Niabella yanshanensis: one gene and its partners. The protein of the gene in region 1 interacts with the protein of each later gene in a pairwise test. Links are inferred from orthologs where the notes say so. Each region holds a gene or a part of one and is shown in the gene's direction. Other genes may lie near its edges.

Region 1 (4,507 bases):
CAACACACAAACTCTTAGCATAAACTTAAATCCTTTTTATTGTTTTCATCCTGTTCTGCGAACCGGAATTAATTGTCAATTTTCTGAATCCTATTAAAAACGTCAAAAGGACAATATTATTGTTCAATGTGCCATTTTTTTTAAAAAATTATTAAAAGCTTGATTTTTAATAAAATATCTAATTTTTGATCCATTTTTATGCTTTTTTTTATCGCCGGATGCCTCATTTTGTAGGTTGAATGCAGCATTTTGGGGAATTATTCTCCACAAAAAACGAAACATTTCTGTTCATCGGGCGAGGGGAAAGTGCCGTTTAAACGGTTCCCTGTTCTTAAACTTATCAGCATTAACCCCATAACCTTAATCTGTTTCCGGGTGTTATAAATCAGCCTGGGATATTGTGCATAAAGAATTTGGGTAGGGAGGGAAAAAATTTGCACTTTGCAAGGCAAATCCGGAAGGTTAAAATTACATTGTCTTTCGGTATCATGATGTTTTAAAAAGGATAGCTGCTGCTGTGGCAATCATAAAATATACGGATGAAATTCTCACATTTACACGTTCATACACAATATTCACTGCTGGATGGGGCCGCACCTATCGGCAACCTGTACAAAAAAGCGATAAAAGACGGAATGCCGGCGTTGGCGATCAGTGATCATGGCAACATGTTTGGTGTTTTCCAATTTGTTGCAGAAGCCTATAAAAACCTGGATGAGAACGGAAAACCTAAAGTGAAGCCCGTGGTGGGTTGCGAATTCTATGTAGTAGAAAATCGTCTTGAAAAAACTTTTACCAAGGACAAAAAAGATAAAAGATATCACCAGATTTTACTCGCCAAAAATGAGCAGGGATATCGTAATCTGACCAAACTCACTTCGCTGGGGTTTATCGAAGGGTTGTACGGCAAATACCCCCGTATTGACAAGGGCCTGATCCTGCAATACCATGAAGGGTTGATTGCCACTACCTGTTGCCTGGGGGCCTCCGTACCGCAGGCCATTTTGAGAAAAGGAGAGGCAGAAGCCGAACAGGAATTTAAATGGTGGCTGGACCTGTTTGGAGAAGATTTTTATGTGGAGCTACAGCGGCATGATATCCCCGACCAGGAAAAGGTAAACGAGGTGCTGATCAGGTTTGCGGCTAAGTATAAGGTGCCCATTATTGCCAGCAACGACTCGCATTATGTAGACCAGGAAGATGCGAACGCCCATGATATCCTGCTTTGCATCAACACCGGTGAAAAGCAGGCCACGCCCAAGTTTAAAGGGGATTTTGGCGACGAAGATGCGAATAGTAAAGGATCCCGCTTTGCTTTTGCTAACGACCAGTTTTATTTTAAAACAACTGAAGAAATGACGCAGTTGTTTCATGATATTCCTGAAGCGATTGACAATACCAATGCCATTGTTGATAAAATTGAGTTGCTGGATCTGAAGCGCAGCATATTACTGCCTAATTTCCCTATTCCGCAGGAATATAAAACGCATACACAGGATCAAAAGACAGAAAAAGGGGATGTTATGAGCGCCGACTCCCTGAACCAATGGGAGTTTCTGAAGCACCTTACTTATGAAGGAGCGAGAGAGCGTTATGGGCTGGCATTTGAAGGCGACGTAAAAGAACGGATCGATTTTGAGCTGTTTACCATTAAAACCATGGGTTTTGCCGGTTACTTCCTTATTGTAAGTGATTTTATTAAAGCGGGTAGAGATAGTGGCGTATTTATCGGGCCGGGGCGCGGTTCGGCCGCGGGTTCGGTGGTAGCCTATTGTATCGGTATTACCAATATTGATCCTATTAAATATAACCTGCTTTTTGAGCGTTTTCTGAATCCCGATCGTAAATCCATGCCGGATATTGATACGGATTTCGATGATGAAGGGCGCCAGAAAGTAATCGATTATGTAGTACAGAAATATGGTAAAAGCCAGGTAGCGCAGATCATTACTTACGGTACGATGGCCGCTAAAATGAGTATCAAAGACGTGGCTCGTGTAATGGATCTGCCCTTGTCAGATTCTAATGCCCTTGCCAAGCTGATACCGGAGAAACCGGGTATATCGTTAAAGCGGGTATTGCACGCGCCCATGTCGCCCAAAGACGGTGAAAAATCTCTTTCAGAAAAAGAGGGGCTGGCTTCTGAAGATCTTGATAGCGTAAGAAGGATACGGGAAATATATAATGGCAGCGATTTACAGGCTAAGGTATTACATGAGGCCGAAATCCTGGAAGGATCCGTTCGGAATACCGGTATCCATGCAGCGGGTATCATCATCGCTCCGAAAGATCTTACCGAATTATTACCTGTAAGTACAGCTAAAGATTCCGATTTATGGGTTACACAGATTGAAGGCAGTGTAATTGAAGAGGCGGGCGTAATTAAGATGGACTTCCTGGGTTTGAAAACCCTTACCATCATTAAAAATGCGCTGCAGCTGATCAAATTAAATTATGGTATTGAGATAGACATCGATAGTATACCGCTGGACGATGAAAAGACTTACCAGTTATATCAAAAAGGTGAAACCAACGCAACGTTCCAGTTTGAAAGTCCGGGTATGCAGAAGCACTTGCGCGATCTGAAGCCCGATAAATTTGCCGATCTGATCGCCATGAACGCCTTGTATCGCCCGGGACCTTTACAGTACATTCCCAACTTCATTAAACGTAAACATGGAGCCGAGGAAATTACCTATGACCTGCCGGAGATGGAAGAGTACCTGGCAGAAACTTATGGTATCACCGTGTACCAGGAGCAGGTGATGTTATTGAGTCAGAGCTTAGGAGGGTTTAGTAAGGGTGATGCGGATATCTTGCGTAAAGCCATGGGTAAAAAGCAAAAGGCGGTACTGGATAAAATGAAAAAACAGTTTATCGACGGAGCGGTACAGAAAGGGCATCCTGCCGATAAGCTGGAGAAAATATGGACAGACTGGGAGGCGTTTGCGCAATATGCCTTCAATAAGTCGCACTCCACCTGTTATGCCTTTGTAGCTTATCAGACAGCCTATTTAAAAGCGCATTATCCCAGTGAATATATGGCCGCGGTTTTAAATAACGCCGGTTCATTAGAGAAAATCACTTTCTTTATGGAAGAGTGTAAGCGTATGACATTGGAAGTATTGGGTCCTGATATTAACGAATCGCTAAAAGGTTTTGCCGTAAACAAAAAAGGAGAGATCCGTTTTGGTTTGGGTGGATTAAAGGGTGTGGGTGAAGCAGCGGTGGAAAGTATTATTGCTGAACGCGAAAACGGTGCTTACCCCAGCATTTTTGATATGGTAAAGCGCGTAAACCAGCGCACTGTAAATAAAAAAACGATGGAAAGCCTGGCTTATGCAGGGGCTTTCGATTGTTTTACTGATATCCACAGAGCGCAGTACTTCTTTACACCGCCTAATGACAATATGAATGGACTGGAGAAGATCATTAAGTATGGCCAGGTGTGTCAAACCCAGTCACAAACGAGCTCGAATACCTTATTTGGAGACCTGGCAGAGTCAATGGAAATACAAGTGCCTAAAATAGCTGAGTGCGAACCCTGGCCATTGGTGGTTCAGCTGGATAATGAAAAAGAAGTAACAGGGATTTTTGTGAGCGGGCATCCTTTGGATGACTATCGTTTCGAAATGGAAAACTACGGCATATCGAAGATTGGTTATGTGAATGAGTTTAAGGAAGACAAGGAAAAAGTAAACTCCAGCGCTACTTTTAAACTAATGGCCCTGGTGAGTGACGCGCAACATAGGGTAGCCAAGAGCGGTAATAAGTTTGGCAGTTTTGTACTTGAAGATTATAGCGGTAAGCTCGAAGTAGTATTGTTTTCTGAAGACTATCTCAAGCACTCAGCGATATTGCAACTCGGTGCGACAGTTTATGTCACAGGCTTTTTCAAGCAGCGTTTCAACGGCGATTTTGATTTTAAAATATCATCGATTTGCCTGGCCGAAAGCGTTAAGAAAAACATGACTAAGAAACTTACTTTACAACTACCCGCTGCAGAGATTACCGAAAACATGATAGATTTCGTGCAGCAAAACCTGAAATCAAATAAAGGCCCCTCAGCTTTGAACTTAAAAATAGTAGACGAGGCTGAAAATATAGAAGTCGAACTCTTAACAAATGGCAAAGGCTTTGAAATGAATAGCGAACTGATCGGGTTTTTAAAAGACAGAGAGAACTGGAAAGTGAAGGTGGAATGTAATTAGGTAATAGTGAGTAGTAAATGGTGAATAGGAGGACCCGGCTCTAACCGATCCAAATTTAATACGGTGGCGTAAGTAATCAATGCCTGCAGTTATGGATGATGCAATGTTTCATAAAGCCCGGATTACGGGGCAGGGTTTTTCGGTTGTTAAATCGGTTTATACCAATATGGAAGTTGATGCTGTTCTGCAAATAATAGGGCAGGCAGATACTTCAAAAGATACTTTTCGCCGATCGGATGACCTTTTTGCCATCCGGCAGTTTTTAAAAGAATTGCCGGGTGTGTTACCAGTTTTAT
Region 2 (3,230 bases), 200 kb from region 1 along the record:
CCCGAACCTGGCTGAACCGGATCCGGTTTCGTTCAGGTATGCCGGCCATTCCGGCAAGCGAAACGGGACAGGCACTCAAAGACCGGTATCGCCATGAAAAGCGAATAGAAATGAGCTTTGAGGAACAACGGTATCATGATGCACGTCGTTGGCTGATCGCTCCCGAAACACTTGGCAGAAAGGTGACCTTCATTAATATAACAGGCACTTTTAAAACAGGCAAACAGCAATCCAGCCCTTATAAGCACGATGAGGATGTGTATACCTATACCTACACACCTGTAACGGATGAGGCCCATGAAAACCGGAAATGGGTGAACAAGATGTACTTTGCGCCTATTGCACGCGACGAGATGAATAAAAATACAGCACTGGTACAAAACCCTGGATACTAGCCTAATCCGGGTTTTGATAACATAACACTTATTTAAAAGGTTCGCCTGACAACTATTGGGTTGGGCGAACCTTTTTAAAAATACGCCGCCTTATTCCCCGCTTCAACTGTGCATAGCAAGCACGCGGCAGGCTCTTGATCCATTTTTTCCACAACAGTCTCCTCGCCCAACAAATCAGGCTGCAATACGTTACTTTTGTCACGAGGAGTAATCATGGATAAATTTATAGTTTCAGCACGCAAGTACAGGCCCCAGAATTTTGATACCGTTGTAGGTCAGGGGCATATCACCACCACATTAAAGAATGCGATCAAGCAAAACCAGCTGGCGCATGCTTTCCTGTTTTGTGGTCCCAGGGGAGTAGGTAAAACTACCTGTGCCCGTATCCTGGCCAAAACCATCAACTGCGAAAATGCGACTCCCGATGGGGAAGCCTGTAATGAGTGCACTTCCTGCGTATCGTTTAATCATGGCAGCTCACTGAATATTCATGAACTGGATGCGGCCAGCAACAACTCGGTAGATGATATCCGTACATTGGTAGACCAGGTACGTTTTGCGCCCCAGGCCGGCAAATATAAAGTGTATATCATAGATGAGGTACACATGCTAAGTTCGGCGGCCTTTAATGCATTCCTTAAAACACTGGAAGAACCACCCTCCTATGCCATTTTCATATTGGCTACCACCGAAAAACATAAAATTCTTCCCACTATATTAAGCCGCTGTCAAATATTCGATTTCAAACGCATCACCACTAATGACACGGTAGAACATTTGGAAAGCATTTGTGGCAAGGAGCAGGTAAAAGCTGATAAAGCGTCTTTACAGCTCATAGCCCAGAAAAGCGAAGGCTGTATGCGCGATGCGTTGAGTATAATGGATAAAATAGTGAGCTTCAGCAACGGCGAAGTAAGCTATAACAGCACGCTGGAGCACCTGAACATACTGGACGAGGACTATTATTTCCGGTTAATGGACTATATGCAGCAGCAGGACCTGGCCAGCGCCATGCTTTTATTTGATGATATTAACCGCAAAGGTTTTGAGGGTGACCTGGTATTGAACGGGATGGCGGCTTTTATTCGCAACCTGCTGGTAAGCAAGGACGAAAAAGTAGTGGCGCTACTGGATACTGTGGAGAGTTTCAGAGAAAGATATCTTACTACTGCTCAACAAATTCCTACAGCGCTGTTAATTAGTGCTTTGAATATTTTAAACGAGTCGGAGATCAATTATCGTTCGGCCCGTAATAAGAGATTGCATGTGGAGCTCACCTTAATTAAGCTCTGCTACCTGCAACAGGCCATGCAGCTCTCACTGGATGAAAATTCGGTGTCAAAAAAAAAACTGATTGAGTCAAAAGGAGCGTTAGCATTCAAACAAATTCAGCCGGTATTATTAAGGGAAAGACCCGCTAAATCGCAGCAGGTAGTCCCTCCCGCGGCTAAACTAACCATTGCCGATGAACCGGTTATGATACCGCAGCAACCGGCGATGAAAACAGTCACAATCGATCAGCAACCCCGAGCTAATCATGGCTCAACGCCTACTCCAACAGCCGGGAAAAAATTGAGCAGCCTGGAGAAGCTCCGGCAGCAATTCAAGGAAATAGCCCCTGAAAAAGAAGATCAGCCGCTGCAGGAAGCTACTCTGATAGAGGCCTGGCAGAAATTCACACAACTGTTAAGAGATAACCGCAACCCGGCAGCCCAGAGCTTTTCATTGGCTACTGTTGAGATCCTGGATGCTAATTCTTTTAATGTGTACACTTCCAATCCACTGGAAAACCGGTTTGTAGAGATCACTAAAAACGAAGCGGCTGAATTTTTAAAGACAGAATTGCAGAATACTCAACTGCAGCTCTTCAACCTCATTGATGCCAACCGGCAGCCGGTACAACAGGAAGTAATAGAGCGGCCCCTATCTGTAGTAGAACAATACCAGAAAATGATCGCGAAATATCCTCTGGTACAACAATTAAAGGAGAAACTGAAACTGGAACTGGGGCGTTAAGGTTCGCAGCCCGGAGCATTCCAAATATTCTTGATATCGAAGGCATAAAATGCCAACAGAAAACACAGCATTACGGTAATTTTTTGCCGTCATACTGTGTTTTTTTACTATTATATTAATAAATGATGGAATCTGCGGCTGCAGACATTTCACTATTGCCCATTCACTATAATTCACTAATTTCGGGCGAAATATTTTATATACATGGCTGATAAAATTTTAATGCCCCGTTTGAGTGATACAATGACTGAAGGGGTGATTGCTGCCTGGCATAAAAAAGTAGGCGATAGTGTAAAAAAAGGCGATTTGCTGGCTGAAATTGAGACCGATAAAGCCACAATGGAGTTAGAAAGCTATAAAGATGGAACTATTTTGTACCTGGGTGCAGATACAGGTGGCAAGCTGCAGGTGGATGATCTGATGGTAATTGTGGGTGATGCAGGTGAAGATATATCAGGACTAGTGAACGGGAAATTGGGTGGAAGCGCTGAAGTTAAAGAAGAGAAAAAAGAAGAACCTGCTAAAGAAGCAGCTAAAACTGAAGAAAAAGCAGCCACTGCTCCTTCTGGTTCAACGATAGATGTATCCAAACTCGAAGAGGTAGTATTAATGCCTCGCCTGAGCGATACCATGACAGAAGGCGTTATTGCCAGCTGGGCCAAAAATATTGGCGATGATGTAAAAAAAGGTGATTTGCTGGCCGAAATAGAGACTGATAAAGCCACTATGGAGCTGGAAAGCTATAAAAACGGTAAATTATTATACCAGGGAGCAAAAGCCGGCGATAAAATACAGGTGAATGACCTGCTTTGCATTATT
Region 3 (3,204 bases), 140 kb from region 1 along the record:
CAGAACAACTTTATCCAATACTTCTTTACACATGCTAAAAGTCAGGTCGCCTACTTTTTTAACGGCAGCGCCGTCCACGAACCTGTCGATACTGCCAAGTTCTACCGGATGCCCCGCACTTAGCGCTTCCGTCATGGAAGGCGCTCCCTCCGGTTCGGTGCCTATTATTTGCGTTGAAGGGCTGGCCAGCCGTACGAAGTTTCCAACACCCGCGCATAAACCGCCTCCGCCAATGGGGAGTATTACATAATCGATATGATCTAATTGTTCGCTGATCTCCAGTGCTACCGTAGCCTGTCCTTCGATTACTTTCATATCATCAAACGGGTGAACGAAGGTCATGTTGTTTTGTGCGGTAAATCTCTTGGCAGCATTAGCGCAATCGTCATAGGTGTCGCCGGTTAAAATAACTTCGATATTGGTTTCGCCAAACATTTTTGTTTGGGTTATTTTTTGTTTGGGTGTAATGGAAGGCATAAAAATAGTGCCTTTAATATTCAATGCTTTGCAGCTGTAGGCAAAACCCTGTGCATGGTTGCCCGCACTGGCGCATACAACGCCTCCTTCCAGTTCTTCCGGGGAGAGGCTCCTCATCATGTTATAAGCACCCCGTAATTTATAAGAGCGTACTACCTGGAGGTCCTCCCTTTTTAAATAGATATTCGCTCCAAACTGTTTGCTTAATGTTGCGTTTAACTGCAAAGGGGTTTTCGATACCACTTGCTTTAACCTGCTTGCAGCTTCCTGCACTGATTCAACGGATAGGGTACTATGAAATGACATGTTGATTGATTCTGAATCTTCAAATTTACAAGGATTTTTCGGGCTATTATCAACAGGGCGCCGATCTCTTTTTGACGGGAACTATTTCTTTATTAAGTTAGCAAGATCGATATACAACTTTTGTTCATGAGCTTACGCAATAAACACACTGCATCTCCTGTAAATATATTTACCGTGATGACCAACCTGGCCAGGCAGGAAAATGCCTATAACCTGTCGCAGGGATTACCGGACTACCCGATAGCTTCTGAGTTAAGTGAGTTATTGCGGGAGGCCGTTACGGAGGGCTTTAATCAATATGCGCCCATGCAGGGACTGGTTCCGTTAAGAGAAAATATATCCTGCACTTTGAATGACCGGTATAACACCGGTTTTTGTTCACCGGATACAGTTACCATAACACCCGGCGCTACCTACGGTATTTACACAGCGTTTGCCGCGATTATTGAAAAAGGTGATGAAGTTATTTATCTCGAACCAGCTTTTGATTGTTATCTGCCGGCTATTGAGATTAATGGAGGTGTTCCCGTGAGCGTTACCCTTGAAAGTCACAATAATTTTGCTATCGACTGGGAAAAGATACAAAATGCGATCAGTGCTAAAACAAAAGCTGTTCTCATTAACACACCGCATAATCCTACGGGTTATGTATGGAGTCAAAATGACTGGGACCAGCTGGCCGCTATTATAGATGGAAGAGATATTTATGTAGTATCGGATGAAGTGTACGACAGTATTGTGTTTGACGGGCAGCGGCATATCCCCGGATTTTTACAGCCTTTATTCAACGACAAGATTATTTCGATCTATTCCTTTGGAAAGGCTTTCCATATCACCGGGTGGAAAGTAGGCTATTGTGTTGCGTCGAAAGCCATTACAGAGGCGTTCCGCTCTATACATCAGTATCTTACTTTCAGTGTTAATACGCCTGCTCAATATGCGCTGGCGAAATACCTGGAGCTATATGATGCCGGGGAAGCGGGGCGTACTTTGCAAGTCAAAAGAAATCTTTTAATTGATGGATTAAAACCTTCACCATTAAGACCGCTGGCGACCAGTGCGGGTACTTATTTTCAGCTATATGACTATTCTGCTATAAGTGATTTAAATGATGTTGAGTTTGCCCAATGGCTGACCACAGAGCATAAAGTAGCGACGATACCTTTGAGCGCTTTCTATAAAACGCTGCAGAAAGACCGGATCGTGAGGTTTTGCTTTGCCAAAAAAGATGAGGTGATAGAAACAGCCACGTCCATCCTGCGGCATATTCGTTAAAGCTCAATGGTTGTAGTATTGATACTTTTCTTTATGAATTAGTATTATATTTAAGCAGCTAATTACTTCAATATGAGAAATACGATGCTAATTTGCCTGCTTTGTATCATCTTAATTTGCTGTTCTAAGAAAGAAGAAATAAACAACGATGACATGCCCCCGGGATATTCCGGCATGGTTACAAGTGAAGATCGCTGCTATACAGAAAGAAGAACATAGTCAATTATATGTTGTAAGCGAGTACCGGATCAGCGGAGAACATTTTATAACATTACAAAACCCGTTAACTCATGCATGCCTTGTGAATTATATGATGTAAAAGGAATACGGTCCAATATTGCGTTGAACGAACAAACAGAAGTGAAACCGGTAAGGGTAATATGGCCCGTTACGCCTTAGAAAGGAACAGGTTTTTAAATTCCGGGAACTTTTTTACCGTTTTTTAAAACCAGTTTATGAGTAATTGATGAGGGTAGTTGTGTTTCAAAATGACCTACATAAATAATAGTTACACCATTTTTACTGATCTCATCTACCAGTTTATTAAAGTACTGTGTTTGTTGTTGATCCAGGCCCTGGCAGGGTTCATCCAAGACCAATAGTTGCGGATTTTTGATAATGGTGCGGCCCAGTAATGCCAGTCTTTGTTTGCCCAATGGCTGGGTACTTAATAGTTCGTTTTTAACATCCTGCAGATCCAGGAACTGAAGTAGCTCCTCTAACTGTTGCTTTTGGGTATAGCGCAGTTGCCTGTACAAACCATTACTGTCAAAGAAACCGGAGGCTAAACTTTGCAGGACAGTAGCATTGGCATCAAAATACCAGTGCATTTCGGGAGATATCATCCCGATCCGTCTTTTGATATCCCATATGCTTTCACCGCCACCACGTTGCACACCAAAGAGTTTAATATCGTTAGCATAGGCCTGTGGATGGTCTCCTGTAATTAAACTGAGGAGTGTAGATTTACCGGAACCATTGTGGCCTTGCAATAACCAGCGTTCACCGGCATTCACCTCCCAGTCAACACCAGATAATACTTCTTTCTGATCGTACCTCACACGGATGTTTTTCATAGAAATAATGTTGTGCGAAGTATATTGAGGACGCTGCAGCAGAAAGGAAGGGAGGGGCTTCAGCTCCTTT

What was found. Proteins that work in one complex are often made in the same cells at the same time.
Region 2: the proteins of dnaE (region 1) and U0035_RS18460 interact in binary tests that used the Escherichia coli proteins (3 or more experiments, as listed by UniProt). The link is inferred for Niabella yanshanensis from one-to-one orthologs.
Region 3: the proteins of dnaE (region 1) and U0035_RS18175 interact in binary tests that used the Escherichia coli proteins (3 or more experiments, as listed by UniProt). The link is inferred for Niabella yanshanensis from one-to-one orthologs.

What each region holds. Positions count from the first base shown.
Region 1 is NZ_CP139960.1:4,221,367-4,225,873, forward strand. Bases 176-4,411 are described here. They hold dnaE (DNA polymerase III subunit alpha), read left to right. Parts: upstream 176-539; coding sequence 540-4,211; downstream 4,212-4,411. Other genes in these bases: U0035_RS17595 (phytanoyl-CoA dioxygenase family protein), read left to right, coding at 4,303-4,411. Also shown: U0035_RS17585 (C40 family peptidase), read right to left, coding at 1-21; more of U0035_RS17595, read left to right, coding at 4,412-4,507. UniProt on the Escherichia coli protein: DNA polymerase III is a complex, multichain enzyme responsible for most of the replicative synthesis in bacteria. This DNA polymerase also exhibits 3' to 5' exonuclease activity. The alpha chain is the DNA polymerase catalytic subunit.
Region 2 is NZ_CP139960.1:4,425,836-4,429,065, reverse strand. What follows is about bases 51-3,009. They hold U0035_RS18460 (DNA polymerase III subunit gamma/tau), read left to right. Parts: upstream 51-608; coding sequence 609-2,411; downstream 2,412-3,009. Other genes in these bases: U0035_RS18455 (pyruvate dehydrogenase complex dihydrolipoamide acetyltransferase), read left to right, coding at 2,616-3,009; U0035_RS18465 (RagB/SusD family nutrient uptake outer membrane protein), read left to right, coding at 51-395. Also shown: more of U0035_RS18465, read left to right, coding at 1-50; more of U0035_RS18455, read left to right, coding at 3,010-3,230. UniProt on the Escherichia coli protein: Part of the beta sliding clamp loading complex, which hydrolyzes ATP to load the beta clamp onto primed DNA to form the DNA replication pre-initiation complex.
Region 3 is NZ_CP139960.1:4,360,061-4,363,264, forward strand. What follows is about bases 51-2,983. They hold U0035_RS18175 (methionine aminotransferase), read left to right. Parts: upstream 51-909; coding sequence 910-2,058; downstream 2,059-2,983. Other genes in these bases: ilvA (threonine ammonia-lyase IlvA), read right to left, coding at 51-783; U0035_RS18180 (ATP-binding cassette domain-containing protein), read right to left, coding at 2,472-2,983. Also shown: more of ilvA, read right to left, coding at 1-50; more of U0035_RS18180, read right to left, coding at 2,984-3,204. UniProt on the Escherichia coli protein: Shows aminotransferase activity with methionine and histidine as substrates, and to a lesser extent also with phenylalanine.